Linked DNA regions of Archangium primigenium. The protein of the gene in region 2 interacts with the protein of the main gene of each other region in a pairwise test. Links are inferred from orthologs where the notes say so. Each region holds a gene or a part of one and is shown on either strand. Other genes may lie near its edges.

Region 1 (3,598 bases), 3.3 Mb from region 2 along the record:
GTTCGGCGAGTGCGTGGACTGCGGGGGGGAGATCTCCATCGAGCGGCTGGAGGCCCTGCCCTTCGCCATCCGCTGCGAGGAGGACGCCACCACCCACGAGCTGGAGCAGCGCGGGGGCCACCAGCAGTCCATCCCCACGCTCTAGCGGGACCCCAGCCCCGGACACGGCCGGGGGAGCCCGAGGGCTCCCCCGGACGGCCTCACGCCGCCGTGGAGGCGTCGGGCGAGGGGTTCGGGGACGCGGCGGCCGCCGCGGCGACGGCCTCCGGATCCTGCACCTGCCGGCGGTAGTCGCACTCCTTGTTGGGACAGGCCACGAAGGGGCCGTCCCGCTTGGAGAACTTCTGCAGCAGGTAGGGCGACTGGCACTGCGGACAGGCCTCGGCGAGCGGCCGATCCCACGCGGCGAACTTGCAGTCCGGGTAGCGGTTGCACCCGAAGAAGATCTTCCCGAAGCGGCTGCGGCGCTCGGTGAGGTAGCCCTGCTTGCAGTCCGGGCACGACACGCCGATGGAGATGGGCTTGGACGTCTTGCACTCGGGGTAGCCCGAGCACGCGAGGAACTTGCCGAAGCGGCCGCGCTTGACGACCATGTTCTTGCCGCAGTTGGCGCACAGCTCGTCCGTGGTCTCCTCCTCCACGATGACGATCTTCCCCTCCACGTCGCGCTTGAAGTCCTTGGTGTTCTTGCAGTCGGGGTAGTTGGAGCAGGCCAGGAAGTGGCCCATCTTCCCCCACTTGATCACCATGATGTGGCCGCACTTCTCGCACGCCACGTCGGTCTTCACTTCCTCGCGCTTGACGTCGCGCATCTCCGTCTCGGCCTTCTCGAGCGTCTCCTTGAAGGGCTCGTAGAAGTCCTTGAGCACGGCCTTCCAGTTGGCCTCGCCCTCGGAGATCTGGTCCAGCTTCTCCTCCATGTTGGCCGTGAACGTCACGTCCAGCTCCTGGGGGAAGTGCTTGACGAGCAGATCGTTGCAGATGAGGCCCAGGTCCGTGGGACGGAAGCGGCCCTCGATCTTCTCCGCGTACTTCTTGTCCTGGATGGTGGAGAGGATGGCGGCGTAGGTGGACGGACGGCCGATGCCCCGCTCCTCCAGCTCCTTGACCAGGGTGGCCTCGGAGAAGCGCGGCGGGGGCTGGGTGAAGTGCTGCTCGTCCACGAGCTTCTGCAGGCCGAGCGTGTCGCCGTCGTTGAGCACGGGCAGGTCGCCCGTGGCGTCCTCGGCCGTCTCGTCGCCCGCGGCGCGCGCCTTCTCCTGGGCGGCCTCCTCCTCGGGGGTGAGGCTGGCGCCGTAGATGGCCAGGTAGCCGGGGAACTTGAGCGTGGAGCCCGAGGCGCGGAAGGTGGCCCGGCCCGCGGTGATGTCCGCGCTCGTCTGATCGTACACGGCGGGCTTGGTCTGGCACGCCACGAAGCGGTTCCAGATGAGCTCGTAGAGGCGGAACATGTCCGCGGCCATGTCGTCGTTCATCGCGTCGAACGCCGCCTTGACCTTGGCGGGCGGGTAGTCGAGCGACGTGGGGCGGATGGCCTCGTGCGCGTCCTGGGCGCCCTTCTTGGTGCGGTACACCACGGGCGCCTCGGGCAGGTAGTCCTGCCCGTACGTCTGCTGGATGAAGTCGCGCACGCCCGCCACGGCCTGGTCGGACAGACGGGTGGAGTCCGTACGCATGTACGTGATGAGCGCCGTCTGGCCCTCCTCGCCGAGCAGCACGCCTTCATAGAGCCGCTGGGCGAGCGCCATGGTCTTCTTGGCGGTGAAGTGCAGGCGGTTGGCGGCCTCCTGCTGGAGCTTGGAGGTGATGAAGGGGGCGGGCGCGTTGCGGCGCCGCTCGCGCTTGTCCACCTTGCTCACGGTGAAGGGCGCGCCCTTGACCTCCTCCACGAGGCCGCGCGTGGTGGCCGCGTCCTTGAGCTCCACCTTCTTGCCGTCCACGCGTGACAGCTTCGCCTTGAAGGGCGGCGGTCCCGAGGGCCCCTCGAGCACGGCGTCCAGCGTCCAGTACTCCTGGGGCACGAAGGCCTTGATCTCGCTCTCGCGCTCGCAGATGAGGCGCACGGCCACCGACTGCACGCGGCCGGCGGACAGGCCCCGGCGCACCTTCTTCCAGAGGATGGGCGAGATCTGGTAGCCCACGAGCCGGTCGAGGATGCGCCGCGTCTGCTGCGAGTCGTAGTTGTCCTGACTCAGCTGGCGCGGGTTGGCGATGGCCTCCTGGATGGCCGGCTTGGTGATCTCGTTGAACATCACCCGGTAGGAGTCCGGGTGGCGCAGCTGCTGGTTGATGTGCCAGGCGATGGCCTCGCCCTCGCGATCCGGGTCCGTGGCGAGGAAGACCTTGTCCACGCCCTGGGCGGCCTTCTTGAGCTCGCCGAGCACCTTCTCCTTGCCCTTGATGACCTCGTACTGGGGCTCGAACTCCTTCTCCAGGTCCACGCCCATCTTGCTCTTGGGCAGGTCCAGGATGTGGCCCACGGACGCCTTCACCGTGTAGCCCGAGCCCAGGTACTTCTTGATCGTCTTGGCCTTGGCGGGCGACTCGACGACCACGAGGTAGTGCGGACCCTTGCCGCGCCGGGCCGGCGTGTCCTCGCCCTCCCCCTCTTCCTCCGCGGAGGCCTCCACCGTGGCCAGCTCGCCCTTCTTGCCCTTGCCCTTGCCCCGCGCGGCCGTCTTCTTGGCCGCCGCCTTCTTGGCGGACGCCTTCTTCGCGGTGGTCTTCTTGGCGGTGGTCTTCTTGCGCGCCGCCGGCTTCTTGGCTGCCTTCCCGGAGGTCGCCGTCTCCTCGACCTCCTGCTCGCCCGCCGTGGCGGTCTTCTTCGTGCGCGTCGCCATGATTTTCCTCAAACCCTCTCGAACAACCTGCCAGGGTGCTGGACGATGAATCCCGACAATTCCAGTTCCACCAGGGCGCTGGTGAGCGCCGCGGGGGACAGCCGGCTGTCGGCCAGCACCTCATCGAATGACCTGGGAACCCGCTTCAACACCTCGTAGGTTCCCCTCGCTTCCCCGGAGAGGTCCTCCCACGACCCCTCTCCTGGCGGCACCGCCCGCTGGGGATCCACCCCCACGGTGCGCCAGACTTCCTCAACGCCGAGGCAGGCCCGGGCGTGGCCATCGCGGATGAGTGCGTTGCACCCCGCCGCCCCCTCGTTCATGACATCCCCCGGCAGCGCCAGGACGGGCCTGCCGCTCGCCCGCCCCGCCTGGGCCGTATACAGACTGCCGGAGCCCACTCCCGCCCGCAGGACCAGGATCGCGTCCGACGCGCCAGCGATGAGCCGGTTGCGGCGGGGAAAAGTCGTCGTGCTCGCCCGGACGCCGGGCGGCAACTCACTGAAGAACACCCCACCCCGCGTCAGCACGTGCGGCCACAGCTTCGCCTGGGCGGGATCCAACGCGTCCAGCGCCGAGCCCAGGAAGGCCCACGTTTCCCCACCCGCGTCCATGGCGCCCCAGTGGCAGGCCCGGTCCACGCCGGCCGCCGCGCCGGACACCACCCCCACCCCGCCCTCGGCGACCTGGCGGGCGAACGTCCGCGCGAAGGGAAGGAAGCCCTGGTCCGGATGGCGGCTGCCCACCATGGCCACGCG
Region 2 (4,511 bases):
CCCCGGCGCCAGTGGAGCCGGGGAGAGAAGCTCGCCCTGGGGCTCCAGGTGCTGCTCTTCGGCGTCGTCACCGAGGCCGCGCTGTCCCGACAACGGCACGCGCCTCGAGGCCCCGGCCCCCGGCCCATGGGCCCGGCCGACGCCTGATGCGCGTCTTCCTCCTTATATAGGCCTGGAGTACAGGGTCCGGCGGTCCGGCTCAGAAGAGCGAGGCCTCCGCCGTGTCCTGGGACAGGTCCACCAGCGCCTCGCCGAGCACCTCGCTCGTGTCGCCGTCCAGCGAGCTGCTCAGGGCCGCCATGAAGTCGCGCGCGTCGTCGGCCGACATGCCCTCGCCCTGGAGCAGCTGGGCCAGCGTGTCCCGCGCCTGCGAGGCCACCTGCTCCTCGCTCCACTCCGCCTGGCCCGCGCCGCCCGAGCCCGCGCCCACCAGGTCCTGCTCGGGGAAGTGCAGCAGCTGGCCCAGGCGCTCGCCGCCGTGCGCCGCCGCGGCGCCGAAGCTGTCCTTCTGTCCCACCCGGCCCTTGGCCTGCGCCGGGGCGGCCGTCTGGGTCCGGGGCGCCGCCACCGCGCGCTGCGCCTGGGCGGCGCGGGCGGTGTTCATCGGGAGCGAGACGGCGGCGGCGCGGACCATGGGGCGGTTCCTCGGGAAGGGACGACACGGGGACATAAAGCACGGCGCATGCCAGCCCTCCGCGCCGCCCGAGGGGTTCCAACCCCTTGAATTTCCTTGGCTCACTCCCTCCGGACCGGCGGCGCCCTGGTGACTCGCGTCTAGCCCTGGTGACTGCTGTCACCAGGCGCCACGGGCCGGGGCGGCGCCCAGAGCCGCACCAAGGGCAGGGGCTCGGCGCCGAAGGGCTCCGCGTGGATCACCTCGTCCCCGCCATGCCGGCCCACCGTCCGCCAGCCCGGCGGCTCCCGGCGGAACACCTCCACCGTCCGGGCCCGCGGGTCCACCAGCCACGCATGCCCCACGCCCTGCTGGTGGTAGAGCGCCAGCTTGCGCCCGCGATCCAACGCCGCCGTGGACGGGGACAGCACCTCGCACACCCAATCGGGTGCCACGTCGAAGGCGGGCGCATCGCGCGCGAACAGGTCCGGCACCCGCTCGCACCGCCACGCCGCCAGGTCCGGCACCAGCACCTGCGCGCCCAGGTGCAGCTCCGGCTCGTCCAGCACCCACCACCCGCCCCGCCCGCCCTGGCCCTCGCCGAACGCGGCGCCCAGCCGGACCCCGAGCGCCGACGCCGACCAGGCGTTCCACTTCGCCGGCCGGGGAAACGCCCACAGCGCGTCGTCGATGAGCTCGCCCACCCACCCGACCGGCAGCGCCTCGAGGTCCTCGTACGTCGCCGGAAACTTCACCTTGCCCATGTCACCCCACCGTTGCGCCGGGCCCCGCGCCCGACCGCTCCCATCCTATCGCGGGGGCTGACATTTCCGGTAGGGTGGGGCTCACTCCGCCAGGGGCTCGGTCACGATCTCCACCGTCGCCGACGTCATCAGCTTGTGCAGCGGGCAGCGGGCGGCCACGTCGTGCAACCGCCGCCGCTCCTCGGGGCTCAGCGCGCCGTGGAAGGTGAGCGCCACCCGGAGCGTGTAGTGGCCCTCGCGCTCCCGGGACGCGTCGCGCGTGACGTGCGTCTCCACCCGCTCCAGGGCCAGGCCCGCCTTGCGCGCGTACCACGTGGCCGTGAGCGCCTTGCACGCCGCGAGCGAGGCGTCGAAGTAGTCATGGGGATCGGGCGCCGAGCCCTCGCCGCCCGCTTCGGCGGACACGTCGGCGTGGAGCACGTGGGCGCCCACGTGGAGGACCTGGCGGAAGGCGCGGGGCTGCTCGGTGGTGGCGGTGACGGAAGGCATGGCGGGCTCCTGGGGCCGTGGGGACGGAGGCGCACGTTAGCCAGGACGGGCGAGGAGGATTAGCCGAAGGGCCTGGCACACACTGTCGCGCGGGTGGAACAGTCCGGCGCGTGCACGGGCGCCCCGCTAGAGTGGACGGCGCCATGGGAGAGGAAGCCAGACGCTACCGCGTCCCCGCGCGTGTCCACCGGGTGGAGCAGGAGATCCAGAAGAGCCGCTTCCTCACCACGGCCGCCCCGGCGCCCACGGTGGAGGAGGCCCGCGCCTTCATCGCCCGCGTGCGCGCGGAGTTCCCCGATGCCACGCACAACTGCTGGGCCTTCTCGGTGGGCCCGCCCGGCTCCACCGCCCAGGTGGGCATGAGCGACGACGGCGAGCCCCACGGCACCGCGGGCCGCCCCATGCTCACCGCGCTCCTGCACGGGGGCGTGGGCGAGGTGGCGGTGGTGGTCACCCGGTACTTCGGCGGCACGCTGCTGGGCAAGGGGGGCCTGGTGCGCGCGTACACGGGCTCTGTGCAGCAGGCGCTCGAGTCGCTGCCCACGGTGGAGCGGGTGCGCCGGGTGCGCGTGGCCATCGAGCTGGAGTACACGAGCGTGGACGGCGTGCGCCGGCTGCTGCCCGCGCACGAGGCGGAGCTGGTGGCGGAGACGTACGCCGCCACCGTGGGCTACCAGGTGCTCCTGCCCGAGCACCGGCTGCCGGACTTCCACCAGGCGCTGCTCGACGTGACGCTCGGCGACGTGCTCGTCGAGGTGCGCGAGGAGCCCGAGGCCTGAGGGCTCAGCGCACCGCGCGCGAGAGCCCCGCCATGCCGAGCACCACGCCGCCCGCGAGCACCGCCAGGCCCGCGGTGGCCGAGTAGCGCAGCCAGCCGGGCGTGGGGGGCACGGGTCCCCGAGGGCCGAAGGTGCCCGCCATGGGCTTGAACAGGTTGCCCTCGGGGCGGTGCACGGACGTCTCGCGCTGCTGCATGCGCACGCCGAAGCGGCCCAGCACCCAGTCACCCGCCCACGGCGCCAGGGTGTCCATGGCGAGGATGAGCCAGCCCTGGAGGAACACCGGCACGCGCGTCTTTCCCGGCCGTCGCGCGGCGGCGACGATGGAGCGCGCCACCACGTCCACGTCATACGTGGGCGGCACCGGCTGCGGCGCGCGGGACAAGAGCGTGGGCGCGTGGGCGAACATGTTGGTGTCCACCGAGGGCACCAGGATGTTGGACACGGAGATGCCCGTGCCCGACAGCTCCAGTTGCAGCGACTTGGCCCAGCCGAGCGTGGCGTGCTTGCTCGCGGTGTACGCGGACAGGAGCGGCGCGGCGCCCTTGGACAGCATGGACTGCACGTTGAGCACGTGGCCCGAGCCCTGGCGGCGGAAGTGCGGCATCACCGCGCGGGCGAAGCGCATGAAGCCCAGGCAGTTGACGTCCAGGATGCGGGTGATGTGCTCCCAGGGCAGCGCGTCGAACGCGCCATAAGACTGCACGCCCGCGTTGTTCACCAGCATGTCCACGCGGCCAAAGCGCGCCACGCACTCGGCCACCACGCGCTCCACGTCCTCCTGCACCGTCACGTCGCCGGGCACCACCAGACACTCGCCGCCCCGCTGGCGGATCTCATTGGCCAGCCACTCCAACGCCTCCACCGTGCGCGCCGTCACGCACAGCTTCATGCCCGCCTCCGCGAGCCGCCGCGCGGTCTGCCACCCCACCCCGCTCGACGCCCCCGTCACGATCGCGACCTGTCCCTTCAAATCCTGGCGTTTCATGTCCTGACCCCTCCCCTCGCCGGGCCGCGCCCCGCGGCAATCCTGGTCCTTCCGGACAGGATGGGGCCGATTCCCCTCCCCGGCAGGCAAGCCCCCCGCGCGCCTCGCCCGCCCGCCCGGGTGCCCCCACGCCAGACAACCTCGGACGTCCGGTGGTGAACGCATCACAGAGGCAGGCGTGCCCGTGACTCGTGAGGTCGGTTCAAGCTCGCGCGCCATGAGCGCGGTCCTCGATGCGGTGGTGGTGGGCGCCGGGCCCAATGGGCTCGCCGCGGCGGTGACCCTGGCCCGGGCGGGCCGCTCGGTGCGCGTGCTGGAGGCGGCCCCCACCCCCGGCGGCGGCGCGCGCTCGGCCGCGCTCACCCTGCCCGGCTTCATCCACGACGTCTGCTCCGCCGTGCACCCGCTCGCCGTCGCCTCGCCCTTCCTGCGCCAGTTGCCCCTGGGCGACCACGGCCTGGAGTGGGTGCACCCGGAGGCCCCGCTCGCCCACCCGTTGGAGGATGGCACCGCCGCCGTGCTGGAGCGCGACCTGGAGGCCACCGCCCGGAGCCTCGGCCCGGACGCCCGGCGCTACGTGCGCTGGATGCGCCCCATGGTGCGCGCCTTCGACGACGTGATGGCCCAGCTCGGCGACCCCTTCCACTTCCCGCGCCGGCCCCTGCGCCTGGCGCGCTTCGGCCTGCGCGCCCTGCGCTCCGCCCACGGCCAAGCGCTCGGGGCCTTCCGGGGGCCCCAGGCCCGCGCGCTCTTCGCCGGCGGCGCCGCCCACTCCTTCTCCGCGCTCGAGCGCCCCCTCACCTCCGCCTTCGGCATCCTCCTGCTCGCCTCGGGCCACGCCGTGGGCTGGCCGTTTCCGCGCGGCGGCACGCAGAAGC

The links. Proteins that work in one complex are often made in the same cells at the same time.
Region 1: the proteins of I3V78_RS03790 (region 2) and topA interact in binary tests that used the Escherichia coli proteins (3 or more experiments, as listed by UniProt). The link is inferred for Archangium primigenium from one-to-one orthologs.

The regions. Positions count from the first base shown.
Region 1 is NZ_JADWYI010000001.1:4,195,683-4,199,280, reverse strand. The notes cover bases 1-3,162. They hold topA (type I DNA topoisomerase), read right to left. Parts: upstream 2,841-3,162; coding sequence 201-2,840; downstream 1-200. Other genes in these bases: I3V78_RS17395 (DNA-processing protein DprA), read right to left, coding at 2,849-3,162; I3V78_RS17405 (TraR/DksA family transcriptional regulator), read left to right, coding at 1-145. Outside these bases: more of I3V78_RS17395, read right to left, coding at 3,163-3,598. UniProt on the Escherichia coli protein: Releases the supercoiling and torsional tension of DNA, which is introduced during the DNA replication and transcription, by transiently cleaving and rejoining one strand of the DNA duplex.
Region 2 is NZ_JADWYI010000001.1:887,183-891,693, reverse strand. The notes cover bases 1,033-3,827. They hold I3V78_RS03790 (YigZ family protein), read left to right. Parts: upstream 1,033-2,009; coding sequence 2,010-2,645; downstream 2,646-3,827. Other genes in these bases: I3V78_RS03785 (SDR family NAD(P)-dependent oxidoreductase), read right to left, coding at 2,650-3,633; I3V78_RS03795 (OsmC family protein), read right to left, coding at 1,459-1,866; I3V78_RS03800 (Uma2 family endonuclease), read right to left, coding at 1,033-1,377. In the rest of the region: I3V78_RS03810 (hypothetical protein), read left to right, coding at 1-147; I3V78_RS03805 (hypothetical protein), read right to left, coding at 200-634; more of I3V78_RS03800, read right to left, coding at 775-1,032; I3V78_RS03780 (phytoene desaturase family protein), read left to right, coding at 3,851-4,511.